2 regions of the Paenibacillus beijingensis genome follow, and region 2 is predicted to be linked to the other one. Evidence: a T-box and tRNA genes for the amino acid it is inferred to sense, from the RefSeq annotation. Region 2 holds a T-box; the other holds one or more tRNA genes.
What was found. The T-box of region 2 lies ahead of argS (arginine--tRNA ligase). A T-box ahead of a tRNA ligase gene usually reads a tRNA of that ligase, here a tRNA-Arg.
Positions count from the first base shown of each region.

Region 1: it has a tRNA-Arg gene. The T-box ahead of argS (arginine--tRNA ligase) is inferred to sense a tRNA for this amino acid. The anticodon was not compared.

Region 1 covers NZ_CP011058.1:2,818,579-2,834,610, forward strand. Annotated here, with positions in the region: rRNA gene VN24_RS12870 (23S ribosomal RNA) at 1-392, shown strand, start outside; tRNA gene VN24_RS12875 (tRNA-Asn) at 504-579, shown strand; tRNA gene VN24_RS12880 (tRNA-Thr) at 583-658, shown strand; tRNA gene VN24_RS12885 (tRNA-Glu) at 676-750, shown strand; tRNA gene VN24_RS12890 (tRNA-Val) at 808-883, shown strand; tRNA gene VN24_RS12895 (tRNA-Gln) at 896-970, shown strand; tRNA gene VN24_RS12900 (tRNA-Lys) at 978-1,053, shown strand; tRNA gene VN24_RS12905 (tRNA-Leu) at 1,082-1,161, shown strand; tRNA gene VN24_RS12910 (tRNA-Gly) at 2,085-2,159, shown strand; tRNA gene VN24_RS12915 (tRNA-Arg) at 2,163-2,239, shown strand; tRNA gene VN24_RS12920 (tRNA-Pro) at 2,258-2,334, shown strand; tRNA gene VN24_RS12925 (tRNA-Gly) at 2,345-2,418, shown strand; gene ppc (phosphoenolpyruvate carboxylase) at 2,960-5,764, shown strand; gene VN24_RS12935 (EamA family transporter) at 5,910-6,824, shown strand; gene sigW (RNA polymerase sigma factor SigW) at 6,821-7,393, shown strand; gene VN24_RS12945 (zf-HC2 domain-containing protein) at 7,510-8,136, shown strand; gene cdaA (diadenylate cyclase CdaA) at 8,281-9,120, shown strand; gene VN24_RS12955 (CdaR family protein) at 9,113-10,549, shown strand; gene glmM (phosphoglucosamine mutase) at 10,673-12,019, shown strand; gene glmS (glutamine--fructose-6-phosphate transaminase (isomerizing)) at 12,724-14,556, shown strand; gene VN24_RS12970 (helix-turn-helix domain-containing protein) at 14,772-15,116, shown strand; gene VN24_RS12980 (heteromeric transposase endonuclease subunit TnsA) at 15,540-16,032, shown strand, end outside.
Region 2 covers NZ_CP011058.1:5,090,938-5,106,969, reverse strand. Annotated here, with positions in the region: gene VN24_RS23065 (cache domain-containing sensor histidine kinase) at 1-1,392, shown strand, start outside; gene VN24_RS23060 (response regulator transcription factor) at 1,398-2,996, shown strand; T-box leader at 3,060-3,282, shown strand; gene argS (arginine--tRNA ligase) at 3,339-5,054, shown strand; gene VN24_RS27160 (IclR family transcriptional regulator domain-containing protein) at 5,058-5,474, opposite strand; gene VN24_RS23050 (glycoside hydrolase family 32 protein) at 5,496-6,698, shown strand; gene VN24_RS23045 (YbaK/EbsC family protein) at 6,863-7,357, shown strand; gene VN24_RS23040 (4-hydroxyphenylacetate 3-hydroxylase C-terminal domain-containing protein) at 7,708-8,937, shown strand; gene VN24_RS23035 (ABC transporter ATP-binding protein) at 8,953-9,837, shown strand; gene VN24_RS23030 (4-hydroxyphenylacetate 3-hydroxylase family protein) at 9,800-11,224, shown strand; gene VN24_RS23025 (copper resistance CopC/CopD family protein) at 11,221-12,825, shown strand; gene VN24_RS23020 (YcnI family copper-binding membrane protein) at 12,858-13,502, shown strand; gene VN24_RS23015 (cytochrome c biogenesis CcdA family protein) at 13,505-14,209, shown strand; gene VN24_RS23010 (TlpA family protein disulfide reductase) at 14,300-14,860, shown strand; gene VN24_RS23005 (ABC transporter substrate-binding protein) at 14,903-15,979, shown strand; gene VN24_RS23000 (ABC transporter permease) at 15,998-16,032, shown strand, end outside.

The sequences.
Region 1 (16,032 bases), 2.3 Mb from region 2:
TCGATGTCGGCTCATCGCATCCTGGGGCTGAAGTAGGTCCCAAGGGTTGGGCTGTTCGCCCATTAAAGCGGTACGCGAGCTGGGTTCAGAACGTCGTGAGACAGTTCGGTCCCTATCTGTCGTGGGCGTAGGAAATTTGAGAGGAGCTGTCCTTAGTACGAGAGGACCGGGATGGACGTACCGCTGGTGTACCAGTTGTTCCGCCAGGAGCACCGCTGGGTAGCCAAGTACGGACGGGATAAGCGCTGAAAGCATCTAAGCGTGAAGCCCCCCTCAAGATGAGATTTCCCAGTATGTAAGACCCCTGGAAGACGACCAGGTTGATAGGTTCGAGGTGGAAGCGCGGCAACGTGTGCAGCTGACGAATACTAATCGGTCGAGGGCTTATCCTAATTGGTTTTCCAAGTGAGGAAAACCGCAAGGCATATGAATCAGCTAAGGAAGCACAAGCAATCTTTCGCATCCGGTTTTCAAGGTGTAAACCTTGAGTATTACACTCCTATTCCCTGATAGCTCAGTTGGTAGAGCACTCGACTGTTAATCGAGTTGTCACAGGTTCGAGTCCTGTTCGGGGAGCCATTTGCTCTCATAGCTCAGTAGGTAGAGTGCATCCATGGTAAGGATGAGGTCACCGGTTCGATCCCGGTTGAGAGCTCCATTTTATTTTTGAAATATGGCCCGTTGGTCAAGGGGTTAAGACACCTCCCTTTCACGGAGGTAACAGGGGTTCGAATCCCCTACGGGTCACCATTCCCTCAATTTTTTTCATCATTTACATAAGGAATAGGTTGCAGGGAACAATATTATGGACGCTTAGCTCAGCTGGGAGAGCATCTGCCTTACAAGCAGAGGGTCGGCGGTTCGATCCCGTCAGCGTCCACCATCATTGAATTGTTGGGGATTAGCCAAGCGGTAAGGCAACGGACTTTGACTCCGTCATGCCTAGGTTCGAATCCTAGATCCCCAGCCATTTACATGAGCCATTAGCTCAGTTGGTAGAGCACCTGACTTTTAATCAGGGTGTCGAAGGTTCGAGTCCTTCATGGCTCACCATTTTGTTCACTAAAGGACAAACCTATGCGCGCGTATGGCGGAATTGGCAGACGCACCAGACTTAGGATCTGGCGGGAGACCGTGGGGGTTCAAGTCCCTCTACGCGCATTCAATCGTGCTAACCTTGAGGAATCAAGGCTTTTTTTGTTTTTAAGGCTCCTTTTCCTTTCGGTTAATGTCTCCTTGCTAACGGTATTGCTAACATGCTCCAATTTAACCATCCAGTTTAAACTCAAGACACATTGAGCGCGCTAGTTCCCCAATGCTCACTCCATTCATGATGTTCTCCGTCAAAAGAAATCGAATCGAGTACACTCGGACAATAACAGAGAATGACTGTTCATTTTTTGTGACGGTATATGTCCTCTGACGTTATACGTCCAGAGACAGTTCAGACGGCCTCTAATCCGCCTTGTTGAGAAGATAAGGGTTATTTAGAGCCCTAATGTGCCCGAAGAACATAGGTGGCTTAACGCGTATAAGGGGCCTGTTCCTTGGCTTATACGACCGGAGATAATGCCTAGTAGAACGATCCTGAAAAGCCAAAAGCCGTATCATAACGGGTTGTTCTTGGCTGCTAACGGAAGCAGTGGACGTTATTCAGCTCATGTTGTTCGATTTGAAAATCTAACGGAAGTATCGGACCTTATTTCTGTTTTTCTGTCTGAAAATATACCATTTTAAAGTGATTAAGAGCTGTCAGTTCCGTTAGATATCCAAACGGGCTCATAAATGCAAAATAAGAGCACTCAGTTCCGTTAGATCATTAAATGGTAACGGTATTTTCGGAGAGATCTGACTAGTGTTAATCCTGTCTCTGGCTTGGCAAGTGAAGCGGGAAATCACTAATTGAAGGAGCTGCATACCTTGTAAGTACGCCACGCTGCGCTTCTTTCCCGTGTCGATCAACACGTTTACAACCGGACGTAAAAAAAGTTTTAAGTTTTTTAATAAAAAAGCTTGCATTGTGGGCGAATAGCTGATATATTATTACTTGTCGCGCTGAACAAAACCTTGGTGCGAAACAATATGCGGAAGTGGCTCAGCGGTAGAGCATCGCCTTGCCAAGGCGAGGGTCGCGGGTTCGATTCCCGTCTTCCGCTCCATATGTGCCCGTAGCTCAGCTGGATAGAGCGTTTGACTACGAATCAAAAGGCCGGGAGTTCGAATCTCTCCGGGCACGCCATTTAAACAATAAACACTTCGGGACGTAGCTCAGCTTGGTAGAGCACCTGGTTTGGGACCAGGGGGTCGCATGTTCAAATCGTGTCGTCCCGACCATATTTAAATTGCGGGTGTAGTTCAATGGTAGAACTCCAGCCTTCCAAGCTGGTAGCGTGGGTTCGATTCCCATCACCCGCTCCATAACATTACGTATCCAAGCTCTTCGCTTCTTGCAGCGGAGAGCTTTTTTGCACATTAACAGCGAGGAATGTAAACAGCCCGCTTTTGCAATGTATCGCATTTTAATTGGAAGGAAATTTTCCCGCACCGGATGAAACATATCTTTCGCCCTCCAAGCAAATGCTTAGAAGGACGGTATTATCGGTTTATTATTGTTGTACAGGAGACATTTTCCGGTGCTGCACAACGTGACATTATTCCGTAAGGTCTTCAACATGTTTCAATTTTGTAGTATGATGGTGAAAGTGAGGAAATACACTGCGGGGGCGCGTATTTTGATACAGCAGCGGTTTAAAGGATCAAAGTATAGTTGAGTCTTGAACTGGACTGCGACCGTTATTGGCGCAGATCGCGATTGCCGGCTGGCTTTGCCGAGCCGAGCGCAGCGGGTTTTGCGACGGCGAAACCGGGCGTATGCTTAACAACGGGTATTGCTTAAGGCAAATCAGAGAACTTGCTTACGAAACGGCTTTGCCTTCGGTAAACCTAAAGGAGGATCAGTATGTCGGAACAGGCTGTAACGACCCAGACAACAAATAGGCCGCATTCGAACAACTTACTGCGTCGGGATGTACGGTTTCTGGGAAACATTTTAGGAGAAGTTCTTGTTCATCAGGGAGGGCGCGAGCTGCTCGATGTGGTGGAGAAAATCCGCGAAACGAGCAAAGCGCTCCGTGCGGAATTCATTCCCGAGCTTTTCGAAGAATTCAAAAGCACGATTACGTCGCTTAATCCCGAAATTCGCCATCAAGTGATTCGCGCTTTTGCGATCTATTTTCAGCTGGTCAATATTGCCGAACAAAATCACCGTGTTCGCCGCAAGCGCGATTATGAGCGTTCGGTTGGCGAAACGGTGCAGCCGGGCTCGATCGAAGACGCGGTCCAAACGCTTAAAGAGCGCGGGATTGCCGTCGGAGAGGTCAACTCGATGCTGGAGGGCATTTCGCTCGAGCTTGTCATGACCGCTCATCCAACGGAAGCGACACGCCGCGTCGTTCAAGATATTCACCAGCGGATCGCAACCAATCTGATGGAACTGGACAATCCGATGCTGAGCTACCGTGAGCGGGAGAAGCAGCGGGAGAAGCTGCTGAACGATGTGCTCATTTTGTGGCAGACCGACGAGCTGCGCAATCGCAAGCCTACCGTTATCGACGAAGTGCGCAACGGCTTATTTTACTTCGATGAGACGCTGTTTGAAACGCTGCCGAATGTTTATGAGGAGCTGGAGCGTTGTCTTAGCAAATACTACCCGGGAGAACAATGGCACGTTCCGGCTTACCTGCGCTTCGGTTCATGGATCGGCGGCGACCGCGACGGCAACCCTTCCGTAACGGCCAAAGTGACTTGGGAGACGCTAAAACTGCACCGGCAGCTGGCCATTCGCAAGTATGAAGAGATTTTGAAGGATTGGATGGGGCTGCTGAGCTTCAGCACGAACATCGTCAGCGTGCCGGACGAGCTGCTGGAATCCATCAGCGCCGATCAGAGCGAAGTGGAGCTTAAAGGCATCGACATTTGGCGCAACTCCAAAGAGCCTTATAAAGTCAAGCTTTGCTACATGCTGGAGAAGCTCGCCAACACGCGCGACGGGTCGCTTAAAGGAACGCGCAAGCGTTACAACAGTCCTGCCGAGCTGAAGGAGGATCTGCTGCTGATCGACCGCAGCCTGCGGGCCCATTATGCCGATTACACGGCGGATTCGGTTGTGCAGAAGCTGATCCGTCAAGTCGAGCTGTTCGGCTTCCATATGGCCGCGCTGGACATTCGTCAGCACAGCAAAGAGCATGAGAACGCCATGGCGGAAGTTTTGGCGAAAAATAACATTGAGAGCGACTTCTCGGCCCTTTCGGAAGATGAGAAAATCGCACTGTTGGAACGTTTGCTCGCCGATCCCGGCAAGCTCACCTCGGACGATGCCGAATACTCCGAATCGACACGCGAATGTCTGGATGTGTTTCGTACGGTTTACGAGGCTCAGCAGGAATTCGGGACCGGCTGTATTACGAGTTATCTGATCAGTATGGCACGCGGCGCCAGCGATATGCTCATGGTGATGGTGTTTGCCAAAGAGTTCGGCCTGTTTCGTCAGGAAGAGGACGGTTCCGTCATCTGTTCGCTGCAGTCGGTGCCGCTTTTTGAAACGATTGACGATCTGCACGCGGCGCCGGGCATTATGAAACGGCTCTTTGACCTCCCCCTGTACCGCAAAGCGGTGGAAGCCAGAGGGGAAATGCACGAAATTATGCTTGGCTATTCGGACAGCAACAAAGACGGCGGCGTTGTTACTGCCAACTGGGAGCTGAAGCTGGCGCTTAACGAAATAACGGCTGCCGCAGCCGAGTACGGCGTGAAGCTGAAATTTTTCCATGGGCGGGGCGGAGCGCTCGGCCGCGGCGGAATGCCGCTGAACCGCAGCATTTTGGCGCAGCCGCCGCACACGATCGGCGCCGGTATCAAAATTACCGAGCAGGGCGAGGTGCTCTCTTCGCGGTATTCGATGCAGGGCATCGCCTACCGCAGCCTGGAGCAGGCGACATGGGCGCTTATTACGGCAGCCCGCCTGGTCAAATATCCGGAGCAGGAGACGGATCAGGAATCGGAATGGAACGAAATTGCCCGCAGCATGTCCGAGACGGCTCAGACGAAGTATCAGGACCTTATTTTCCGCGATCCGGATTTCATGACGTTCTTCAAGGAATCGACGCCGCTGTCGGAAGTAGGCGAGCTGAACATCGGCTCCCGGCCGTCCAAGCGCAAGAACAGCGACCGCTTTGAAGATTTGCGGGCGATCCCATGGGTATTTGCCTGGACGCAAAGCCGCTATCTTCTGCCGGCATGGTATGCGGCCGGAACCGCATTTGAGCAGTTTGTGCAGAATGATCCTGCCAAGCTGGATAAGCTGCGGGAAATGTATAAAGGCTTCCCGTTCTTCCGTCAGCTGGTGGACAATTTGCAGATGGCACTCGCAAAAGCGGATTTGAACATTGCCCAGCAGTATGCCGGAATGATCAGCGACGCCGAGGTGCGCGACCGCATCTTTAATCAGGTGAAGGAAGAGCACGCGCTCACGTTAAAGTTCATTCTCGACATTACGGGGCAGCAGGATATTCTGGATAACGTACCGGTTATTCAGGAGTCGATCCGCCTGCGCAATCCTTATGTGGACCCGCTCAGCTACATGCAGGTGGAGCTGCTGACGGAGCTGCGCAAGCTGCGGGAGCAGGAAGGCGACGATACGGAGCTGCTGCGTGAAGTGCTTTTGACGATTAACGGCATTGCAGCAGGCCTTCGCAATACGGGCTGATGCCAGGGGAGCAGCTCTTGTTAACGAAGCGTTCCCGATATATGTAACGGAGCCGGACAGTGCATACGCCGACGGGGCGTCTGCACTGTCCGTTTTTTGTAAAAAAAAGTATAAAGGTTCACGCTTTTCGAAAGGAGATGCGTAAGTGAAGCGCTCGTCTTCATACTGGTTGTCGGTTGTGCTTGTGCTGATCGGTGCTTCCAGCTTCGGGGTTATGTCTCCGGTGATCAAGCAGGTTTACGACCGCGGCTTCTCATTTGAGCAAGTGACGGTTCATCAGGTCGGAGCGGCAATGGTTCTGCTGTGGCTGCTGGTGCTCTGTTTTCCGAAGCAGCGGCGCAACCCGCTGCGCGGTTCGTGGCTGATGCTGGCGCTGACCGGAATCGCGGGGCTTGCTCTCTCCACCATCTTATTTAATAAGGCGCTGCAAAAACTGGATGCTTCGCTGGCAACCGTCTTGCTTTTTCAGTTCACGTGGATTACCATTTTGCTAGATAGTTTGCGGAATCGGAAAGTACCGGCAAGGAACCGGCTCTTGGCGGTCGTCATCGTCCTGATCGGTACGGTGCTGGCAGTGGGCCTCCTGGAAGGGCGGCTCGAGCACAATGATCCGGCCGGCATCGGATACGGATTGGCTGCCGCGGTTACATACAGCCTCTTTCTATCGCTGACAGGAAGCGTGAAGTCCAGTCTCGGCGTGCTGATGGACTCGGCGGTTATGCTGACGGGCGGATTTGTGTTTGTCATGCTGCTGATGGGAAGTGAGGCGTGGGCCGGAGAACGGGAGCCTTCCCTGCTGCTGTGGGCGCTGCTGCTAGCGCTGCTTGGACAGGTCGCCCCTGCCGTGCTGTTCAATGCCGGCATCCCGCGCATCGGCAGCAGCCTGGCGGCGCTGCTCGGTTCGGTTGAGCTGCCGGTCGCGTCCGCTGCGGCCTGGCTCATCGGAGGGGAAACGTCCAGCATCGTGCAGATCGCTGGCGTTATCCTTATCCTTGCGGGGATTGTACTGGCGCAGAGAACGGGCAATACGAACGATAAACCGGCAAGTCTGGAGGAATGACGTTGAAATCATTGGAAGCAAACCTACTGCGGATGTCGCTTAAAGGCGATCAGCGGGCGTTTGCGGAGCTTGTAGGCATGTACCAGGATAAACTGTACCATATGGCTTACCGGATGCTGTATAACCGCCAGGAAGCGGAAGATGTCGTCCAGGAAACATTCCTGCGCGTCTATAAAAATATGGAGCGTTACGACGAAAGCCAAAAATTTTCGACATGGATTTACCGGATTGCCACCAATCTGTCCATTGATCGGCTGCGCAAGCGCAAGCCGAGCTATTCGCTGGATGCCGAATCAAACGACCATGAAGGGCTGGACGGTTATTCGATGATTCCAAGCGATGACCGGACGCCGGAGAGCGAGCTTGTGCTGTCCGAAACGCAGCGGACGATCCACCAGGCGATTGAGACGCTTCCTCCGAAGTACAAGTCGGTCATGGTTCTCCGTTATTTGCAGGATATGTCGCTGCAGGAGATCGGAGAAGTGCTCGATATGCCCGTTACGACCGTGAAGACGCGCGTTCACCGGGGCCGGGAGTTTTTGCGCAAGCGGCTGGAGCACAAGCTGTAGAAGCGGACTAAAGCCCGGATAACCATTTTTGAAAAAAATGAAACATCGTCAGCGTAAATACGTATCGTATAACATGAGCATGATGTGCGAGCATTTTGAAGAAAGGACTGGCTGCCATGAATTGCAACGTCGCCATCGTATGGATTCGCGATTATATGGACGGGGAACTGCCGCGGAAAGACATTTTGACGCTGAAATCCCATCTGCTATCCTGTCCGGCCTGCCGCTCCCGTTTCGAGCAATTGGAACGGACGGAAGCGCTTCTGTTCACGGCCATGAAAGAAGAGCCTTACGCGACCGATCAAGCCGCCTCCGAGGCGCTGAACCGGCGCATTATGGAATCTCTTCCGAAGCCGAAACGGCAGCGGACCTGGACCCGGTGGGTCAGGCGGCACCCGGCGGCAGCGGCAGCGGCTGTATTCGTTCTCGTGATGCTGGCAAGCTTCACCTCCTCCTGGGACAAAAGCTCCGAGCTGATCGTAAGGGGAAGCGATCTGCAGCAGGTTGTCATTAACGGCGATACGGTTACGGTTCCCGAGGGCGTAAGCGTAAACGGCGATTTAACGATAGAGAACGGAACGGCGGATGTTCGAGGAGATGTGAACGGCAACGTCACCGTCATCGACGGCTCGCTGTATACCGCTTCAACGGCGCATATTGCCGGACAGACGAAAGAAATTGACCGGGCGCTGGACTGGTTTTGGTATAAAGTGACCCAGACGTTCAGCGGTTTAACGAATTGAATGCCCCTCTCCCTCCCGGGGGAGTTTTTTTTTGAAAAAAAAAGGATTCTGAAAGGTCATTCTAGAAAAGAATAAGGTTGATAAAATGCAGGTAGGGGTACTTCAATTGTGATTTCCGCATCACCGGAAGCTGGGGGTTGGCACATGAATTATTTTGCCGATACGACTTGGAAAGACTGGATTAAAGACTTAATCGACGTCGGTATCGTCAGTTATATTATATATAAGCTTATTTTGCTCGTGCGGGGCACACGCGCCGTGCAGCTCATTAAAGGGATATTCGTTTTGATCGCCACCTGGGCGGTCAGTACGTGGTTCAACCTGTATACGCTTAAATGGTTGATGAACCAGATGTTTACGTTCGGCGTCGTCACGGTGCTCATTATTTTTCAGCCGGAGCTGCGGCGGGCGCTGGAGCAGCTTGGACGCGGAAAGCTGTTTGCGCGCTCGACGTCGCTGGAGCGGGATCAATTGAATGACCGGATATCGGAAATCATTAAAGCGGTTCAATATATGTCCAAGCGCAAAATCGGAGCTTTAATCGTCTTTGAAAGAAGTACGGGGGTTAACGAACTGATTGAATCGGGCATTCCAATGGAATCGAAAATCAGCTCGGAGCTGCTGATCAATATTTTTATTCCGAATACGCCGCTGCATGACGGGGCGGTCATTATAAGAGGCGGACAGATCATGGCCGCGGCCTGCTATTTGCCGCTATCGGAAAATCCGTTCATCAGCAAGGAGCTTGGCACCCGTCACCGCGCCGCCATCGGCGTAAGCGAAGTGTGCGACGCCGTAGCCGTCGTTGTATCGGAAGAAACGGGACAAGTCTCGCTTGCGGTGGGCGGCATGATTGTGAGGGATATTAAGGAAGAGTCGCTCATCTCCAAACTGTTTGAGGAATTGAACCAAACGAACGGCACCAAGAGCAAATCGAAAGCGAAGGTTCCGTTCTGGAGACGGAAAGGAGAGAACCATGGATAAATGGCTGAGCCATCCCACGGCGCTCAAAATTTTGTCTGTCGTCATCGGCCTCCTGTTGTGGGGAGTCGTTCACTTCGATCCGACGAGCACGCCGAACACGGTGGCTTCGACGCTGGAAACGAAGGTCATTGAAGCGGTCAAAATTCAACCGGTCGGTCTGGACGACAAATCGTATTCGCTGAGTCTCATTGAGCCCAGCGTCGTCCGCGTCATGGTGAGAGGAACCCGCAGCGATCTGCTGTCGGCGTCGGACGGCGATTATACGATCAGCGTCGATCTGAATGGGCTGACAAACGGAGAGCATCTGCTGCCGCTCAATGTTAGCTTGCCGCGCGGGCTGCAGCTGTTAAGCTTGTCGCCGACCCAAGCTAGGGTTACGATCGACAGCCTGGATACAAGCACCTTTGAAGCGGGAGTCGTCACGCAAGGGCAGCCGGCGAAAGGGTATGAGGCGGGTGCGCCGACGGTAAGCACGAGCCCGCTTGTAAAAGTCACGCTGCCGGAGATGGAGATGAAACAGGTCGGATCGGTAAAAGTATTTGTTAACGTTTCCGGCGCCGACAAGCCTGTGACCGAGCGAAAAGCGAAAGTGAAAGTGTTCAGCAACTCCGGCGATGAGATGACGAATGCGGTCGTATCGCCTTCCACTTTGGAAGTAAACGTCCCGGTGACGATGCCAAGCAAGGTCGTGCCGCTCGTCATCGGTTATAAAGGAAATTTGCCGAGCGGGATAAGTATCCAATCTATCCATACGGACACGAAGGAAGTAACGGTAAGAGGAGCCAAAGAGCTGCTCGATAAGCTGGATAAGCTGGAAGCGGATATCGATCTGTCGAAAATCGAACAGTCCGGCGATGTGACGCTGGAGCTGCAGCCGCCGGACGGATTGTCCGCCGTAGAGCCGAATACTGTTACAGTAACGGTGTACGTCGTTACATCGGCGACCCGAACGATTAACGTCCCCGTTTCATTCGACAATGTGCCGAAGGGATTAAAGGCATCCGTCGTCTCGGGCGTTGGGGACGGCAAAGTGCCGCTGCAGCTTTCCGGCCCTCCGGGAGCGCTGCAGTCCGTTACAGCCGCCGATATTGCGGCTACAGCCGACTTGACGAATCTACCGGAGGGCCGGCATTCGGTCGGCTTAACGCTGTCGCTCCCCCCGAACGTAACGGCAGCGGGCGGAGAGGCGCCGCAGGTGACGGTGGATTTGAAGGCCGAAGAGGAGGCAACCGCGCCGCCTGCGGAAGACGGGACGACCGAACCCGGCGGCGGGGATACGGGGGCGTCCAACGATGCCGGCTCCGGCAGTGGGAACTCGCCGGGTAACGGCAGTGAGGACTCACCGGGAGCGGGCAGCAAGCCCGGATCGGAAAGCCCGGGCGGCCAGGGAGGCACTGGCAGCTCCGGAAACGGCATTGCCGCCCCGTAATAGATAATGCAGAAGGTGTTACCAGTTGTCGAAACCTGACAGATCAGGTAAAGTGTATTGAGGACATTTTAATACGACATGCATAAATATAATAGACTGAACAGAAATGGGGTACCTGTTTCAATGGGAAAATATTTCGGAACCGACGGAGTGCGCGGGGTAGCGAACCGCGAATTGACGCCGGAGCTTGCCTATAAAATCGGACGCTGCGGCGGCTATGTTCTTGCCGGCCAAGCGGACAAACCAAAAGTCGTTATCGGGCTCGACACCCGTATCTCCGGGCCGATGCTGGAGGCGGCGCTTATTGCCGGTCTGCTCTCCATCGGCGCCAGCGTCGTACGGCTCGGCATCGTATCGACGCCGGCAGTCGCTTACTTGACGCGCGAACTGAAAGCGGATGCCGGCGTCATGATCTCCGCTTCTCACAATCCGGTTGAAGATAACGGCATCAAGTTTTTCGGAGGCGACGGCTTTAAGCTTTCCGATGAGACGGAGCTTGAGATTGAGCGGCTGATGGACGCCGAGCACGATGAGCTGCCAAGACCGGAAGGCGGAGAGATCGGCACCGTTTCGACGGATGAAGCTGCGAAGCGGCGCTATCTCGATCATTTGAAGACGACCGTTGACACGCGGTTCGACGGGCTGCGCATTGTGCTGGACTGTGCGAACGGATCCGCTTATGAGCTGGCGCCGCAAATTTTCCGCGAATTGGGTGCCGAGATCGTTACGGTCGGCGCTTCTCCGGACGGACGGAACATTAATGACGGCGTCGGCTCGACCCATCCGGAATATTTGCGCGAGCAGGTGCTTGCGCATAACGCCAACCTCGGTCTTTCGTTCGACGGCGACGCCGACCGTCTGATCGCGATCGACGAGCAAGGCAACGAAGTGGACGGCGATTACATCCTCTGTATTTGCGGCGAAGCGATGAAGCGGGCGGGCAAACTGAACGGCGATACGATTGTGACGACGGTTATGGCGAACATTGGCTTTTTCAAGGCTGCTGCACGTTTGGGTCTGAAGACGGCAAAGACGGCGGTTGGCGACCGGTACGTGATGGAGGAGATGCGCCGCGGCGGTTTTAACCTGGGCGGCGAACAGTCCGGCCACGTTATTTTTCTCGATCATAACACGACCGGCGACGGCATTCTTACTGCTTTGCAGCTGGTGAACACGATGGTCCATTCGGGTAAAAAACTGGGCGAGCTGACGAGGATCATGCGCAAATATCCGCAGGTGCTGGTCAATGTGCGGGTAGCCGACAAAACGATGTACAACGATAATCCGGCGATCGCCGCAGCCATTACGGAAGTGGAGAAGGAGCTTGGCGATAACGGCCGTGTGCTCGTCCGCCCTTCCGGCACCGAATCGCTCATTCGCGTCATGGCTGAAGGACCGGATAAAGGGCAGATTGAAACATTCGTGGATCAAATTGTTAATGTGGTCAAAGTTGAACTTGGTGCAGGCTAAAGATTGACTACGTTAACCGTTGACGATGCCAGCTGATGACGGCAGATCATGTTATTCAGCTTAAAGCGGGGCGTTAATGGTTTAGGGGACGAATGAACCGGCGGTTTTTTTGCATATGGGTAAAAATCGCCGGTTCAGCTGTGCCATTAACAAACATTGGATGTTTTCGAGGTTGCGTGGACGGTTTAAATTGAATATGATAAGAAGTATGATTTCGGAAGGAAAGCGAGGGTAGAGGTATATTTTAGCAGTATAAGCGCCAGAGCTTGCTCGTAACGAGGGGCATCGCTTGAGTCATACCAAAACTCCCGTCTGTGAAGCGGGACTAAGTAATCGGAATGAAGCTTTTGCCTCTGAGCAAGGCAGCCGGGAGGGCGTGCCTTAGCAGAGGGAACAACAAAAGAATTTCATTTCTCCGTATGACCTGAGGCGATGGAGAGCAAGCTGACGAGGTGAAGGTGTTCGAATTATTCGGCGGGGACCTTCCGGTTAAGCATTCAAGCCGTAAGCCGATATGCGAAAAGGACGCGGGCAACCGGTCTCACAACCATTCGGCGGAATGCGTTATATTCATCCCGCTATGTCCAGGGTGACGCGTAAAGAGCGCCGCAAGGGCATGGAACAGGATTCATAGACCAGCCCGGCCGCGCCACGCGGACATCCGTACAGGCGGAATTATAACGTATACGGAGGTCTATTTCATTATGTGTGGAATCGTTGGCTATATTGGGAAACGGGACTCGAAAGATATTTTGATCGAAGGGCTGAAGAAGCTGGAGTATCGCGGATATGATTCCGCCGGTATTGCAGTCTTCACCGATCATGGACTGGAAATTCGCAAGTCGAAAGGCCGTCTGGCCGTTCTGGAAGATAAATTGCGTGACGAGCCGATCGAGGGTTCTGTGGGCATCGGGCATACGAGATGGGCGACGCACGGCAAGCCGTCGGATGTCAACTCACATCCGCATACCGACAATTCCCATAAATTTTCGGTCGTGCATAACGGCATTGTCGAAAACTATCTGGATCTGAAGGAAGAATTGGCGGAAAAAGGACACCGCTTCCTGTCCGAGACAGACACGGAAGTGATCTCGCACCTGATCGCCGACGAATACGACGGAGATATCGTTAAAGCGGTGCAGCGCGCAGTGAAGAGAATGCGCGGCGCTTTTGCGCTCGGCGTTCTGACCGAATATGAGTCGGACCGGCTTGTTGCCGTCCGTTTTGCCAGCCCGCTTATTATCGGAATCGGCGAAGGCGAGAATTTTATCGGCTCGGACATTCCGGCGATTTTGGAGCATACACGCAATGTGTATATTCTGAATGACGGTGAAATGGCCGTGCTGCGGCGCGGAAGTGTCGAGCTGATGACGACCGATGGCGAAATTATTTCCAAGGAAATATTTCATGTCGATTGGGACTTGGTCACGGCAGAAAAAGCCGGATTCGATCATTTCATGCTGAAGGAAATTCACGAACAGCCGCAAGCTTACCGCGATACGATGATGGGCCGCATTTCCGAAGACGGAAAATCGGTCGATTTGAAAGAGGTCGAAATGACCGACGAGCAGATCAAAGCGATCTCCAAAATTCACATTGTCGCTTGCGGTACGGCTTACCATGCCGGACTGGTCGGCAAAACCGTTATTGAAAGCTTGGCGCGCATTCCGGTCGAAACCGATGTCGCATCGGAATACCGCTACCGTTCGCCGATCATTACGCCGGACACGCTTGTCATCGTCGTCAGCCAATCCGGCGAGACGGCCGACACACTGGCGGCGCTGCGTGAAGCGAAGCGCAACGACGCCCGCGTACTCGCGATTACAAACGTCGTGGGCAGCTCCATCGCGCGCGATGCGGATGATGTCATTACGACATGGGCCGGTCCGGAAATTGCGGTCGCTTCCACCAAAGCCTATTCGTCGCAGCTGATCGCTTTTTATCTGCTGGGCTTATACCTGGCGCAGGTGCGCGGCACGAAAACGCAGGATGAAATTACCGAGGTCATCGATGCAATGAAGCAGCTGCCTGAACAGGTCGAACGCATTTTGGAGCAGAGCGACATTTACAAGCAGGTGGCGGAAGCCGTGTCGAAGCATAGCAACCTGTTCTTTATCGGACGCGGTCTCGACTTCGCGGTTGCCCAGGAAGGCTCCTTGAAGCTGAAGGAAATTTCCTACATCCACTCCGAAGCTTATCCGGCAGGCGAACTGAAGCACGGCACGCTGGCGCTGATCGAGGAAGGCATTCCGGTCATCTCGCTCGTTACGCAGGAAGAGCTGTACGAGAAGACGCTCAGCAACATCAAGGAAGTGAAAGCGCGCGGCGCCCATGTGCTGGCAATCGCCAACGCCGGCAGCGAAGCCGAAGTCGGCCGCTCCGTCGACGAGCTGTTCGCCATTCCGAAGACGCTGCCGATCCTGACGCCCGCTCTGTCGGTCGTCCCGCTGCAGCTGCTCTCCTACCACGCTTCTCTGGCCCTCGGCCACGACGTGGATAAGCCGCGAAATTTGGCGAAGAGCGTGACGGTGGAGTAAGTGGGTTAGGAATAGAGTGAAGGTTGTTCAGTGAAAATAAAGTATTAGACTGAAAAATAAAGTATTAGACTGCGAAAATAAAGGTTTAGACTGAGTAAATAAAGTATTAGACTGCTGGGTGAGACAGCATTTACTCCGAATAACAGACATCATGAGGTTGAACCCCGTAATTGTAACTAATTACGGGGTATTTTTGTTTTCTGGAGCTGATACAGATGAACCTAGGTGAGAAAGTCAGATTTATCCGAAAATCAAATGAGTTAAATCAGAAGGAATTTTCGGTCAGGATTGAAGTTTCTCAAGGAACACTGAGTGACATTGAACGCGGTGTTTGTCTCCCGTCATGCGAAACGATTATTGCTCTAAGAAATAAATTTAAATGCGATTTGAATTGGCTGCTTACAGATGACGTTGAGTCCTCTTTCATTCAAACCGATGTATCAAATGAAGAATTGGAACTGCTCGACAGCATCCGATCTCTCCCTGCTCGCGAAAAAAATGAATTGTTTGAAATCATACATATCAAGCTAAGGAAAAATAAATATCCGTTTACGGATTAAAAAATCCGAAAAGTGCAATCATGGTAACATTACCGAAAAATGCGGGGTGTTACCTTGGAAGAAGATAAATTGGATATAGGAATCGTAACTCCAAGCGGGATCTGGTTTGATGGGAAAATCTATTCTTGCTCTTGGGCTGTTCGACATCAATGGTTTAAGCATGCTGAGTTCATTGGAGGCTGGCCAGTATCCGTAAGAAGTCACGAGGAGCAAACAGATCAAATAGATGTCTTATTGGATGATGGCAATTCTGTCGTGTGCATAAGAATAGATCACATACCTGTTAATTCAGCGATACTCGATGCGTACTATCTGGAGTTTCAAAGGTTAGTGACTTTAAGGAAACAGCGGCAGGCTGTGAAAGAAACCATTCCAGAGGATCAGAGACATTCGGATGAGCCTACTAACAACTGAGGTGAATGAATGGCAAAACGAAAAAGGCAACTAACCGAAGCGAAAATTGAAAAGATGATCAAGGAAGGCAGAGGTCAAGGTACCGGTAAAGACTATCTTCCTTGGCTCAAGATTCAGGACGTTCCATCGGAAGGCAGAGCAACTCGTGGCGTAGGCTGGACTACAGGCCGAAGACACGAGCTTCTTTCGGATATTGAGCGTGATTATTGCTATCTGCTTGACTATGCAGATGAGGTTTCAGATATCCGTGAACAATTCCCGCTATTGCCACTTGAAGAAACCTTAATGATTGCGGAAAAAATCGGAGTAAATCATCCGTGCGATCCTAAGACTAACGTTCCAATTGTGATGACTACTGATTTCCTAATCACCCACGTAGACAAAGATGTTGCTAGGACTGTGAAGCCCTTTAGTGAAATGGAAGATGAACGAACGATAGCCAAGTTTGAGATTGAGCGGGTCTATTGGGAAACGCGTCATATAGATTGGGGCATTATTATTG
Region 2 (16,032 bases):
CCGTTCGACAAATTCAAACGGCTAAAGCTGTACGAGGAAGTCGTGAAATTGGCGGGCTTGCCCAAATGGATCGGTCCTTATGAGTATCCGCAGCTGACGGGCAGAGAGCTTTCTTTCAACCAAATCCGGATGGTGAAGGATGTCAATACGCTGAGTGATATGGGCGTTCTGCTCGTGCAAGTCAAAAGCACCGGCCTCGACGATATTTTCCGGACGTTCCGTTACAACCGCGGGAAGCACGATACCCGGTTTTATATCGTGAACGGCAGCGGACTGATCATGTTCGACAGCACGGGAGCCGATAAAGGCCGAAATCTGAGCGATCTGACCGAGGGGACGACGAGTCTCGGCGATACGTACGGGAATGTCCGCCGCATATTTAACGGACAGGACAGCATCCTGTCGAGCATCGGACTCGGGCTGGAGGATTGGCGGCTCGTATCGGTTGCTTCTTGGGATTCGCTGTCCGGCGAAGTGATCCGCATCATGCGGTGGCTCGTCGGCATCGTCGTCGTTTGCGTGCTGTCGGCGCTGCTGTTCATATTGGTGTTTGTGAACCGGATCGCCAAGTCGATCATCTGGATCGTACGCCAAATGCGCCGGGTGGAAAGCGGCGATTTAACCGTCCGCGTGCAGGAAAACGGGAGGGATGAGCTGTTCCTGTTAAGCCGAGGCTTCAACCGGCAGGTGGAGAAGGTCGGCGAACTGCTGGAGCAGGTGAAACGGCAGCGCGACCAGAAGAACCGGGCAGAGCTGCGGGTGCTGCAGGCGCAGATCAAGCCGCATTTCCTGTTCAACACGCTCGAGTCGATCAACGCGCTGGCCGTACAGAACAAAGGAATGGCGGTCAGCCAAATCGTGCGGAGGCTCGGCAGCATTTTGCGCATCAGCATTCAGGACAAAGAGGAGATCAGCGTCCGTCAGGAAATCGAGCATCTGCGCAGTTACCTGGATATTCAAAAATACCGGTTCGAGGACTTGTTCAACTATGAAATCGACGTGCCGGAGGAGCTGATGGACCGGGCGATTCTGAAGCTGACGCTTCAACCACTCGTGGAAAACAGCATCCAACACGGGTTCGAAGGCATTGACTATACCGGGTGCGTCCGGATCCGCGCCGAATCGGCGGGCAACGACACGGTGTTCTGGATTGAAGACAACGGACTTGGCATCGAGAGAGGCACGCTGGCCAAATTTCAATATATGTTCTCCGAAGAACAGCAGATCGCCTTTGCGGCGCCGCCGCTTAGCGAACGAAGAGGGCTTGGCGTTCGAAGCGTGGCGGACCGGCTCCGCATCCAGTATGGACGCCGTTACGGATTGTTCATCTGTTCGGAGCCGGGCGGCGGAACGGTCATTAAATGCACGATACCGAATTATTTTCCGGAGTGATGAACATGAAGCTTAAAGCGCTGCTTGTGGACGACGAGCTTCCGATTTTGCGCAATTTGCAGGCTGTTATTCCTTGGGAATCGCTTGGCATTGAGGTTGCGGCTGTGGCGACGAACGGCGAGAATGCGCTTGAAGCGGCGCAGACGCTGAAGCCGGACCTTATTCTGAGCGATATCCGCATGCCGAAGATGGATGGGATCCTCCTGCTTGAGCGGCTGCGCGAACGGGGCGTGGACAGCGAAGTTATCATCCTGACGGGTTATATGGAATTTGAATATGCGCGCTCCGTACTGCGTCAAGGCGCAAGGGATTATGTGCTGAAGCCGATCGATTATGAGGAATTGGAACGAATCGTCTCCCGGACCGCCGAAGACATCCGCCGGAAACGGCAGGCCGAGCGCGAAGAGCGGCAGCGGTGGGGCGCGGCTGTAGGGCTTGCCTATGAGAAAATGCTTTCCGACGCGCTTGTCGGCAGAACCGCAGCCGGGCAAAATGCGCTGCTTGAATCCGGCGGGCTTAATCCCGCCGATCTGGCCTATCTGTTCCTGTTCGCCGATCTGGACGTTTATTCGCGGGAATACGGCAGCCGTGAGGAGACCGAACGGAAACTGTGGAATTTTGCGGTACGTAGCGCGATGGAAGAGACGCTGCAGCAGTTCGGCCTCCAATACGCCGTCATACAGCTGCGCGAAGGGGAATGGTGCATGCTGCTGGAGCAAAACGGCATTCAGGGGGAAGTGGATCCGGAATGCGCTTTCGGGTATGCACGCCGGCTGCAGGAAGCGGTGCGGCTTCATGCGAACCAGACGATCAGCATGTCGGTTTACCCGTCGCTTGTCGGCCTCGCAGATTTGTATCAGGCTTACCGAAGCTTGCAGCTGTCGCTCCATTTGAATCCGGACCGGAATGAGTCGCTCGTGATGGCGGGCTGTTCAGGACGGCTGGACAGCTTGAACGTGTCGCTTTGGGATGACATGGAGCAGGTGGTCACAAGCTTGAAGCAGATGAACCACAAGCGGCTTGAAGATGCGTGGTCTGGGCTGACCGGACGTTTAAGGGAAATGGCGGGACATTCGTATGTGCGCGCAGAACGGTATTTACAGTATTTGAACCTGCATTTGATCCGAGAGCTGAGCAATATGAATCTGTTTGGCGAGCACGAGCACCGCGATCTGTGGACCCGGATGGAGTCGAGCGGCACGGTCAAGGAGCTGCTTGCCGGGATCCGGCACATTGCGGACCGGAGCTTGGAAGCTGCGCTCAAGCGCAAATCCGCCGATGTGCTCATGATGAAGGCAAAGGATTATATTGACCGCAACATCGCCAAAGATTTAGGCATCGACGAGCTTGCGGAGCTGCTGGGCATCAGCTGCAGTTACTTCAGCATGCTGTTCAAGCAGCATTTCGGCGAAACGTTCGTGGAATACGCAACGAGACAGCGGATGGAGCTCGCCCAGTCGATGCTGGCCTTCAGCGACAAGAGCGTTTCGCAAATCTGCAAGCAGGTCGGATATCACGAAAGGCGCTATTTTACAAAGGTGTTTCTGAAGTATGTCGGCGTGACCCCTTCGGAATACCGGGAATCGAAAAAAGAAACGAGCTGATAAGGCGTCGATTGCGTTGACAACTTGGTGCAATTCCTGTATAAATATTTGTAATTAAAAAGTGGAACATTGATGAATGGAACAGTAGTCCATAACAGACAGTCGCAGCGAGCCGGGATTGGTGCAAGCCGGTACGGATGTTTGGATGAAACGGATCCAGGAAATGGTTTGCCGAACTTCGAGCGTAGGCAAATCCGGTCGGCGACCGTTACGAAACAGAGGGGTTAAACGATTGGTTTAACACTTAGAGTGGCACCGCGGGAACTTAACGGCTCTCGTCTCTTATCAGGAGACGGGAGCTTTTTTGCGTTCAAAAACAGTTGGGAAAAGGAATGGTGCGATTTGTTAAACTATAAGACTCATATTGCCGAAAAGATTGCTGCTTTACTAACGGGTGCAGATGAGCAAGAAATTTTCAAGCTGCTGGAATATCCGCCTAACCCGGAGATGGGTGACCTGTCGCTTCCATGCTTCCGGTTAAGTAAAGCATTGAAAAGACCTCCGCAGGCGATTGCCGACGGATTGTCACAGAACTTAAAGGATGACATCATCGATCGCACAGACTCCGTGTCCGGATATTTGAATATTTTTTTGAGCAGAGGCCGCTTTGCCGAATCGGTAATAACGAGAATTAGGAATGAGGGAGCGAAGTATGGTTCCCAGGAGATCGGAAAAGGAAAAACGGTCGTCATCGACTACTCCTCTCCCAATATCGCAAAGCCTTTTCATGTTGCTCATCTTCGGTCAACCGTTATCGGAAATGCCTTGTATCAAATTTTCTCATTCCTCGGGTACAAATGTGTTGGCATCAATCACCTCGGGGATTGGGGTACGCAGTTCGGCAAGCTTATTGTCAGTTACCGGCTTTGGGGAAGCGCGGAGGAGGTTCAACAAGGCACGATTGATGAGCTTCTCCGGCTTTATGTCAAATTTCATGAAGAAGCCGAGAAGGATCCGGCGCTGGAGGACGAAGCAAGGGCCTGGTTCGTGAAGATGGAGCAGGGGGACGAGGAAGCATTGGCGTTGTGGCGCTGGTTTGTCGAGATCAGCATGGCGGAATTCCAAAAAATCTATCGCCTGCTGGGCGTTCAGTTTGATTCTTATGCGGGCGAAAGTTTCTACAATGACAAAATGGAACCGGTCATTCAAGAGCTCAAACAGAAAAACTTGCTGGAGGAAGATGAAGGCGCCTGGCTAATTCGTCTCGACCAATACGGTATGGCACCGGCCCTCATGCTGAAGAAGGACGGCAGCTCGCTTTATCACACCCGTGATGTCACGGCAGCGATTTACAGAAAGAAAACGTATCATTTCGATAAGGCGATTTATGTAACGGATTACGCGCAAAATTTACATTTTAAACAATGGTTCAAGGTTGTAGATCTGATGGGATATGAATGGGCCGGCGACCTTGAGCATGTGGCATTCGGTCGTGTCAGTATCGAAGGAATGAGTCTGTCCACCCGGAAGGGAAACGTGGTGAAATTGGAGGATTTGCTGTATCGAGCGATCAACAAAACAAGAGAGATTATCGAAGCAAAAAATCCAAACATGGAAAATAAAGATGAGGTTGCCCGGCAAGTTGGCGTAGGCGCGGTTATCTTTAACGATTTAAGTGGAAATCGCATTAAAGATATCGATTTTTCTTGGGAAGACGCGCTTAACTTCGAAGGGGAGACAGGACCGTATGTTCAATTTACCTACGCGCGGACGTGCAGCGTGATCCGCAAGGCGGGCGGTGATGAACGGATCTCATTAGTCAACCATGATGACATCGACGCCTCCCATCTGCAGAACGTGGAAGCGGTCGGTGTGCTAAAGCAACTCATCTTATTTACCGAACGCGTGGAACAGGCGATGCAGAAGCTGGAGCCGTCAATTGTAACGCGCTACCTCATCGACTTGGCTCAAGCTTTTAACCGCTTTTACCACGGGTGCCACATTCTGGTTGATGACCCTGCATTGCGCAGTGCCCGTCTTGCATTGGTTGAATGCGTTCAAATTACATTGCAAAGCGGATTGAGACTGATCGGGTTAGAGGCACCGGAGAAAATATAAAAATTAACCCTTATTCACATGACCGAACCAGCCCAGATTTTTGGAAATTTCTTTGGCTGCCGCAATGACTTTGCTTTTCAAGGCTGGAAGCTGAAACGGTTGAACGCGATGGTTCGGGCTTATCAAGGATAAGGCGGCCACAACGATATTGGAGTAATTACGGATCGGCGCGCTTAATGAAACAGCATTATGATCGGCAGAAACAATCAGCCTCATTTCATCATCGATAAATTTACGGACAATATGTTTAACGGCCTGATAAATGATCTCGCCATTTACGAAACTGCGCTGACCCGGGAAGAGATCGTAAGCAGCTACATTAGTATCAAGAAATTGTTTAGCGAACATGAGCTGCCCGTACCGGATACGGCGATGGATCGGAACCGCTATAAAGACGACAAACATCGGCCGCAACTTCATTTTATGGCACCGGAGCATTGGATGAACGAACCTCATGCGCCGATTTATTTTTACGGACAATATCACTTGTTCTATCAGCACAACCCAATTGGTCCTTACTGGGGAAATATTCATTGGGGGCACGCGGTAAGCGACGATATGGTGAGGTGGAGAGATCTGCCGATCGCTCTGAAGCCCGGCCAATCGGATGCGGATCCTGACGGTTGCTGGTCGGGCAGCGCAGTGATAGACGATGAGGGGATTCCGGTGTTGTTTTACACCGCAGGTAACCTTTCCCAATCCCCCAGTCAGCTCATTGCATCGGCAAAAAGCACGTTCCAGGAAGACCGGGACAACGACTTAATCGCATGGAAGAAGCGGGACGAACCTGTCGTCGTTCAGCAGGAAGGGCAAGTCTGGTTCGGAAATTTCCGTGATCCTTTCCTGTGGAGGGAAGAGGAGATATGGTATATGCTCGTAGGTACCGGATTCTTGGGAGTGGGGGGAACGGCAATGCTGTATACTTCCAACGATCTTGAAAACTGGACCTACCGCAATTATTTTTATGTCGGCAACTATGCGAAGTATCCAAAGTCAGGGAGGATGTGGGAGCTGCCGGTATTTTTAAAACTCGGTCAATCTAGACTAGGCGAAGATCGGTATATTTTCATTGTTAATCCTTGGTTTGGCGAGCCGAGCGAGCATTATAACAAATTTATGTATTACTGGATCGGGACTTTCGAGAAGGAATCATACAGATTCATTCCTGAAGAAGAAGCGCCCCAGACGTTTGTTTTCGGCGAGCATTTCACAGGACCGAGCGGCTTTATTGAGCAAAGAGGCCGTGCGATTATTTTTTCGCTTATTCAGGATTTCCGTACTGATAAACAGCAATATAAAGCCGGTTGGGCACATTGCGCAGGATTGCCGATTGAACTGAAATGGGGGGCGGACAATCAGTTAACCGTGGCACCTATTGAAGAATTGAAGGCATTGCGGAAAAGCAAGCTTCTTTCGCTTTCCGATAAGACGATGGAAAAAGCAAATGAAGCACTGAGCATCATACAAGGAGATGTGCTTGAAATCCTGCTTGAGCTGCGGCCGCAGTCTGCTGAGAAATACGGCATCAAGCTCCGCTGCACAGCCGATGGCGCTGAAGAGACATTGATTTATTATGACCGGAACATGCATGAGTTCAATGTGGATAAGACGAAGTCCAATCTTGACCTTGACGTAAGAATCTGAAGTTTCTGGCAACCAAAGTGTACCCGACAAGAGAAGATGCATTAGGGATTCAAATTTGGGGGGACGACGGCTTAATCGTAAAAAACATGGAAATATGGAGCATGGGTTCCTTTTATTTGCAAGAATGATATAATTGGAAAAAACAAAAAAAGGAAGCATATGCCATGTCAATCGAAACAGTAAAAGCATATTTTGCCGCCTTAGGCAGAGAAGAGGACGTAAAGGAGTTCGCAGTTTCCAGTGCCACGGTTGAGCTGGCGGCTGAGGCTCTGAATGTGGAGCCGGCCCGCATTGCCAAGACCATTTCCTTCCACAGCGACGGGGACGCCACCTGTATCCTGGTCGTGGCCGCCGGCGATGCGAAGGTGGACAGCGGCAAATTCAAACGGCATTTTGGAGTAAAAGCAAAGATGCTAAACCACGATGAGGTCGTCCGTCTGACCGGCCACGCGGTCGGTGGGGTCTGTCCCTTTGCCAATCCGGATGGGGCTAAAACCTTTATGGATATTTCGCTCCAGCGATTCGAAACCGTATTTCCTGCCTGCGGCAGCAGCAATTCTGCGATCGAGCTCCAATGTGACGAGCTCTACCAGTATGCCCGTGCCGTCGAATGGGTGGACGTTTGCAAAGGCTGGCAGCTGGAAGAGTCCGTCGGCTAGCATCGACGGACTAATTTGCTCACATGAGCTCCAACACCTTGCAAAGCTCTATCAGCTGATCTTCTTTTTCCCAATGGCGAATGGCTGACGTCGTGACCGATGTGAATGGTTGTTTGCCCTCATCTATTTTGCTGCTTTTTTGGATTGACAATCAAAGCAATGACGTGTTAAAGTCAATTCAACCCAATAAACCTAGTAATTTAATTGGAAATATAAGATATAAGTCGACCATTTGATTGGAGACTCCTGCTTTACGACACGCGCGTAAAGCCAGGGGTCTTTATTCATTTCATGACTCATCAATCGGGCTAGCGAATGCAAGGCGATTGGACGAGGAAGGGTGTTAAGGAATGATAAACGCATTGTCAAACGAAGCTTACCGTACCGAATGGCGGAAAGTGGAGCCCATTTTGAACGATCCGAAGCATCCGCTACGGCGGCAGGCTTACCTGCTTCCACGGACTTTGGAGGAACTGCGGCGGAAGCGGTCCGGCTTTTACGAAATTGAAGAAGGGGATTCCGTCTTTGCGAATGGTTTGGCGGATTATGCCCACTCGCTGCTCGCTGGCTGGCACGCCCAATGGGGAGGGGGGCCGCCGGCTGCGCTCCCGGAGCAGGCGGAGCATCTATCCAAGCTTTATCGGGAAAGCGAAAACAGCGGAAAAATCATCACCACCTCCCTGCACCCGGTCAAGCCGCTCGATCCGAAGGAGCCGGATGCATCCGTCATCTCCTCCGAAACCGGCGGCGGAATTACGATCCGGGGGCGTCAGACCTTCGGTTCTGAAGCGTTATTTGCGGACGAACTGCTTGTTTTCCTGCAGGAGAGCGGCGAGGATGCGCCGTCAACGGTTGTGCTGCTGCCTGCAAGCAGCGATGGTCTGACGCTGCAATCTTACCCGAGTTTGACTGCCGGAGTGACAGCGTGGTTTGAATCGACATTTGTACCGTGGGAGCGCGTGATCGTGTTCCGGAGCAAGGAAGGGGTAGCGCGGCTATTAACCGACCCGTCCGCCCAATTGCTTGCGGATTATCAGTGGGTGGCGAGGCAGCTGGAAGCGCTGGAGCTTGTCATCGGAACCGCGTTCGCATTGGCCGAACATAAAGGACTGCATACGGAATTGCATATTCAAGGCGACCTGGGAGAGTTGATTCAAGAACTGGAGACGCTGCGGGCGCTACTTCATGCCTCGGAAATCGGAGCCGCAACCTGGGACAACGGAATTATACTGCCGGCTTCCGTCCCGCTGGCAGCCGCCAAAAAGGCTGGCGGGTTGTATTATAAGCGGGCCATAGACGTTTTACAGCGAATTGCCGGGAGCGTCATTGCAGACTCTCCAGCTCTTTCAAGCTCGGGTGAACGGGAGACGCTGCTGCAACTGGTGCTGAAGCTGGCCGGAAGTGAGGCGGCATTCCGGCGGAAGCAGCACGAGGTGTATGCGTTCGGCGATCCGATTCGCCAAGCTGCGGCGTTCTACTTGCACTATCCTACACATCGGCTGCGGAAACGGTACGAACAATTCTGGGCTGCCGCTTCTTCCGGGCAAACCGTTCCGCAGGAGGAACAAACTTTCGTGTAAAGGCTGTGATTGAGGATGACGACAAAAATATCGGCACGTCAGGTGGAAATGCATTACACGGTACGAAGCGACGAAGGGAAGAAGGAGAACATCTCCGTCTTAAACGATTTCAACATCGACGTCAGGGAAGGCGAGTTTCTGGCCATCCTTGGCCCAAGCGGCTGCGGCAAATCGACCTTTTTGAACATATTGGCGGGACTGTCCCGTCAGACGGGCGGGGAAATAACGGTGGACGGCGAGCCGGTGAATGGCGTCAACAGGAAGCACGGCGTCGTATTTCAAGGGTACGCCCTCTTTCCTTGGCGGACCGTGCAGCAGAACGTCGAGGTAGGTCTGCAAATCCGTGGCGTCCCGAAGAAGGAGCGGAAGAAAATCGCACTGGAATATATCCAGCTGGTCGGCCTCCAGTCGTTTGCGAACCGTTACCCTCACGAGCTGTCCGGCGGTATGCGTCAGCGCGTGGCCATTGCCCGTTCACTCGCGTATCAGCCTGATGTGCTGCTAATGGATGAACCGTTCGCAGCGCTGGACGCCCAGACGCGGGAGATTTTACAGTCGGAGCTGCTTCGCATTTGGGATGCACACAAGAAGACGATTATTTTCATTACGCATAGTTTGGATGAAGCAATCTTTCTCGCCGACCGCGTTGCGATTATGACGGCCAGACCGGGAACAATTAAAGAAATCATCGACATTCCGCTTGAGCGACCGCGCAGCGCGGATATTCGCAACTCCGAGTCGTTCGTGAAGCTCCGTCAACGGGCGTGGTCCATTTTGAAGGACGAAGTGGAGCAGTCGCAGACGCTTCACCAACAAGTTAACACGGCAGTACCTGAAGCGGAACCGGAGGAGGAAGAAAAGCATGACGGCAGGCGATCGCTATTTGAAGCGGCTAAATGATGGCAGACGGGTTTGGCTGAACGGGGAGATCGTGCCGGATTTGCCCAGCCATCCCGCTTTCCGCGGCACGGTCCGTTCGGTGGCGGGCATTCTGGATTTGCAGGACGATCCTGTCACCAGTCGGGAGCTTACGTTTACGACAAATACCGGCGCGAGGGCAAACCTCGCCTATCTGATCCCGACGGAGAAGGAAGATATTTTCCGGCGGAGCCGTTCCTATCGGATTTGGTCGGACGCGACATTCGGCGTTATGAGCCGGGTCAGCGGATTTTACCGCGCCCAGTTAACCGGATGGTACATAAACAGAGAGCTGATCCGAAGCGAGCAGCCGCATTTTCCCGAGAAGCTTGCCCGTTATTATACCCATCTAAGGGACAATGATCTGCTTATTACGGCGGCCGGTCACGATCCGCAAATCGACCGCACCAAGCTGGCTTCCGAGCTCGGGGAATTGTACACGGCGCTGCGGATCGTGCGGGAGACCGAAGACGGCATTGTTGTAAGAGGAGCCAAAATGATCGCCACCGGCGGTCCGTATATGGACGAAATCATGGTGTCTCCGCATAGCAAAAAAACGCAGGAGGAGCAGCGGTACGCCGTCATGTTCGCCATTTCCCCGAGCCATCCGGGGGTTCATCTCATCTGCCGCGAATCGTTTGCTTCCGACAATCAGGAGGATCATCCGCTCAGCTCGCGTTATGACGAGATGGATGCCGTTCTCGTGTTCGACGATGCACTCATTCCGTGGGAGCGGGTGTTCATCAAGGATGACCCGGATGCAATATGGAAAATAAGGTCGGATCAGCTCGTGAGCGCGCTCAGTCTGCACGAGAATATTGCGCGGCTCGTCAGCAAGCTGGAGTTTGTGGCTGCAGTCGGGACGGAGCTTGCCGCTTCCATCGGCATTACGAAGTTCGCCCATGTGCAGGAGAAGCTGGCCGAGCTCTATTTCCAGCTGGAATCGGTCCAGGCGCTGCTGTTGTCCGCCGAGCACCGGTCGAAGCTGCACCCGCTTGGTGTCTGGGTGCCGGAAATGCAGCCGATTCTCACCGCCAAAAATTTGGGCAACCGCTACTATCCGAGAGCATTGGAAATTTTGCAGCAGCTGTCGGGCGCGGGAATGCTTCAGGTGCCTTCGACGCTGGCCGAGCTGAACGGGCCGCTCGGACCGCAGCTGCAAAATGTGTACCGCGGCGCAGACCGAAACGCGGAGGACCGGGTGAAACTGCTGAAGCTTGCCTGGGAACTGACTGGAAGCGGACTCGGCGCAAGGCATGAGCTGTACGAGCGTTTTTACGCCGGCGATCCGGTGCGCACGTATGCGGGGCAATATGTGGAATACGACAAACAGCCGCTTCTAGACAAAGTCGGGAAGAGGATCGGATGAGAAAATGGTTCGCGGCGGTCTTGCTTACCCTCATCTCGGCACTTTACTTGTCCGCAGCGCCAGCATCCGCCCATTCCACAGTTTCCGGCATATATCCCGCTCCGGACAGCAGGCTGGCAAAGCCGCCCGAACAGGTGGAGCTGACCTTTAACGAGCGGCTGGAAAACAAGCTGTACACGATAGGGGTCTATAACGGCAAAGGCATGCCGGTGACGAAGCGTCAAGCGGAGATGGACGACAAGCGAAGAACAATCCGGCTGCCGCTTCCCGCGTTAGCGGAAGGAAGCTATACCGTCACTTACCGCATCCTGTCGGCGGACGGTCACCCCGTCCGGGCTTCATATGTGTTTACCGTCGGACTGGACACCGCTCCCCGTATGGGCTATACGTCGGTGTCGAAGCTGCACGAGGAGCATGATATCAGTCAAAACGCAGGCTACTGGGCGGTTCGTCTTTTTTATTACACCGCGCTGCTGTCGACCGCGGGATGGGTGGGCATCCGTCTTTATGCGTCCGGTCTGGCAGAAATCAACCGGCGCCGTTATAGGCTCACGCTTCGTTTGCTTCTTGCCGTTTACATCGCGGCGTTAGCGACGATGGGCTGGCGCGATTTCGCCCGGCTCGGCGAAGGCTTCGGTTCGATGAACCAGCCGGCGGTTGTGCTTGGAACTTCGATCGGCATCTCCTATCTGCTCTCTTTTCTCGCTGCCGCAGCAGGCTTCCTCGCCCTAGGGCGCCGAAAGTGGCTCGATGCGGCTTGGATCGTTCTGTTTCTCGGAGCCAAAAGCTTGAACGGTCACGCGATGGGATATGCGGTTCCGGCCGTTACGGCTCTGCTGGATGTTATCCATATGGCGGCCGCAAGCGTGTGGGCGGGAGTATTGTTCGTCTTCGCTCTGTTCGGGTGGAAGCGGAGAAGAGAGGAGGTCGCGCCGTATTTGCCGCACTGCTCGAAGGCAGCCCTTTGGGCAATCGTCATTCTCGTGAGCAGCGGTGTCATTAACGCCTTGCTTTACTCGAACGGATTCAGCCATCTGGTTGAAACGTGGTGGGGAAAGCTGCTGCTCGCCAAAGCGGCGGCCGTTCTGCTTGTGATCGGCACGGGCGCGATGCTGAGGAGAACGATCAAAAACCGGCATTATCCGCAATTAACGGGATGGTTGACGCTCGATCTTGCTTTGTTTGCGGTCATCCTGTGCATAACGGCCGTGTTCACGTATTTGAACCCGCTTGCCGCAACCGGCCCGCTCTTTTGGCACGAGAACGTAAAGGGGGTACATATTGCGGCGATCGTTACGCCGAACAAACCGGGTGCGGTCAATCAGTTTAACGTATCCTTAGGCACCGGAAGCGGGGATAAGGACTTGAAAAAAGTAACGCTTCGCCTCGCTTATACGGATAACCCGGATATTGCTCCGATCGAGGTGCCGCTTCAGCAGGTCGGAACGAACGGAAGCCCGCTTAGTCTGTACAATTACAATTACAGCGCGGAAGGCGCATACCTTCCCTTTTCCGGCAAGTGGGAGCTTGAGATTCGGGTGCGCGACGAGAACGACGACGAGCTGCTCACGTCCAAAACGTTCTATAGCGAGAGCAAATAGATGGCAAGCAAGCGGAAAGGGAGGGAAAACCGATGAGAAAAAGCATGAAAATGTTGCCGCTGCTGTTGGGAGCGCTGCTCCTTTCAGCCGGCACGGCATCCGCGCACGTCAGCGTTACGCCGGCCGAAACAAAACAGGGTTCGTACGAGGTGTTCACGGTTAGGGTACCGACAGAGAAACAATCGTCGACGACGAAATTGGAAGTTAAATTTCCGGAGGGCGTATCAATCAGCCGGGTCAAGCCGCTTCCGGGATGGACGTATACGTTAGACAAAGACGCCGAAGGCGGCAATACCGCCATTACCTGGACGGCACAGGCGCAAGGCATTGCGGACGGCGAGTTCGAGGAGTTTCATCTTCAAGGCAAGGTCGCGGACGATGCCGGGCAGCTCGTCTGGAAGGCATACCAGACTTATGCGGACGGCTCCGTCGTGGAATGGGTCGGCGCTGCCGGCACGGAAGAGCCAGCGTCCGTTACAAAGGTGCAACCTGGCCGCGGAGCGGGAGCGGAAGACCATCACAGCGCTGCATCGGGGCACGAAGAGACGTCTGCATCCGCTCACGAGAACGATTGGCTTCGTTCTCCATCCTTTATTATTGCTCTTGCCGCGCTGGCGGCAGGCCTGATCGCCCTCTCGCTTTCGCTGCGCAAGAGCAAGCGGGCCGCTTCGCAATAGCGATGGACCGGCTGACTTGGATCGCGGCTTTTACCGCGGGGCTGTTTTCGTTCTTGTCTCCTTGCGTACTGCCGCTTGTACCGGCCTTTCTGAGTCACCTAACCGGTTCGGCTGTAAGCGGCGGTAAAATCGGAGCGGGAAAAGCCGTTTTATTGCTCCGTTCGCTCTGCTTTATTACCGGTTTCAGCATCGTTTTCGTGACACTTGGCGCGTCCACGACACTAGCCGGACAGTGGCTCGGCGCGCATCGGATCGTCGTCAGCCAAGCGAGCGGATTCATCATAGTTTTATTCGGCCTCTATATGGCCGGACTTCTGCATCTTAAGTTGCCGGGCTGGAGCTTGACCGGCGGCGCCGTAGCCAGACTGCCTAAAGGCATGACGGCTTCACTCTTGACCGGCATCGCTTTTGCCGCCGGTTGGACGCCTTGCGTAGGATTGCCGCTTGCTTCAATCCTGCTTCTGGCCGGTGCGGCGGAAACGATGCGGGACGGCATCGGCTATTTGACCGTATATTCGCTTGGGATGGGCGTTCCGTTTCTGGCGGCTGCACTTGTTTTATCTTATTCGCTCGCGGCCGTCAAGTCCGTTAATAGGTATATCCCGCTGTTTACCCGGATAAACGGGTTTGTACTCATCGTAGCCGGTGCGGCGCTTGTCACCGGTCAATGGGGGCTCGCGAGCGCATGGCTGAACCGGGTATTGTAAGCCCGGCGCGAGCATCCGGGACTTGAGTTTTCACTAAATATCGCGTGATGTACATCCGGCATCAGTCGCTTCTTTTTGTGAGGGGATACGATGAAAAAGCATGTGCCTGCTCTACTGATCCTGCTGCTGCTCGCAGGGTGGCAAATCTATGTATACGCTTCGGGTAAAGTGGAGCAGGAGAAGACTGCTGCTTCATTGACCGCCGAGCGGCCTTCCAACAAAGGCGGCGCGTCAGCGGAGCCTTCCGCCGGCGATTTTGCACTGCAGACGCTGGAAGGGGACCTCATCAAGCTGTCGGATTTCGCGGGGAAGACGGTGCTGGTCAATTTCTGGGCAAGCTGGTGCAAGCCATGCTCGCTGGAAATGCCTGAACTGATCTCGCTCGCCGAAGCCCAACCCGATTTGGCCGTACTCGCCGTCAATTTGACGCACACGGAAACAAGTCTGGATGACGTCGCCGATTTTGCCCGCCGGTTCAACATGCCTTTTCCGGTGCTGATTGACGAATCCGGCTCGATTGCCGCTAGATACGGAATCACGAGCTATCCGACGACACTTGTCGTCAGCGCAGACGGAATGCTGACTGAAACGATCGCGGGCCAAACGGAACGGAAGACGCTGGAACGCATACTTGCCTTATTGAACGATTAACGGGATTAACGTTTTATACCACATTTAGGGGAGAGGTTAATCATGAACATAATCAAACCGGTCATCGTCAAAACGAAATGGAAAAAACCGTTGGTAACGGCGGCGTCGCTGCTCATCGCAGCAGCATTGCTCGCATCTTGCGGCAGCACCGGCAAATCGAATCCGAATGCTGAAGCCGGCGAGCAGAAGTCCGCTTCCGGGAACGCAGCGAAGACAGAAGTCGTCGAATTCAAATATCCGGACAATCCCGGCTTCGATCTTGTTTATCTTGCCGATCAGCTTGGCTATTTCGAGGGCACGAGCACAAAGCCGAAATATGTCGGCAAAGTGGCGGCTCCGCAAATCATTCCGCTCGTCGGCACCGGGGATATCGACTTCGGCTCGCGGATGGTACCGCTCGTCATTTCGGCGATCGCAAGCGGCGCGGATATCAAAGTCGTATCGGCCGGCGGAAAAACGCTGCAGGAAGCGCCGCATATGAAATATTTCGCGCGTAACGACGGCAGCGTCAAGACGGCGAAGGATCTGGAAGGGAAGACGATCGGCTTCAATAGCTTCGGGGCGTGCGCCGAATTCGTGTCCAAGAAGTGGTTCCGGGAGCAGAAAGTGGACGTCAGCAAAATCAAATTCCTTGTCGTACCTGACGACAAGCAGGAGCAGACGCTGGAGCAGGGCGGCATCGATCTGGCGATCATTCACGCTCCGTTCTCGGGAAGAGCCGAGCTGAACGACAAGCTTGTCAAATTGTGGAGCGACTACGATCTGGACGGCGGCCTCGGCGGAATGGCGCCTTACAGCGTAAACGGCAAATTTGCGAGAGAGCATCCGCAGGCCGTCAAAGATTTCGTCACCGCCATTGCCAAAACGGCGAACTGGGTCAACGACAATCCGGATGAAGCAAGAGAAATCATTGCCAAGCGCCTGAACATGGACGTGAAATATATTGACCGCTTCGCATACGTTGACGACCTTGTCGTTACCGAGCCGCCGATTCAATATTACATTGATATTTTAGAGAGCGAAGGGAAAATTCCGAAAGGCAAAGTAAACATTAAAGATGTGTACACGAATGAGTTTAACGAGTTCGCGGCAAACGCTGCGGCCACATCGAACACATAGATAAAGGTGGCGTCACGCATGAAAAAGAAAACCAAGTTTGCAAAAAACGTTGC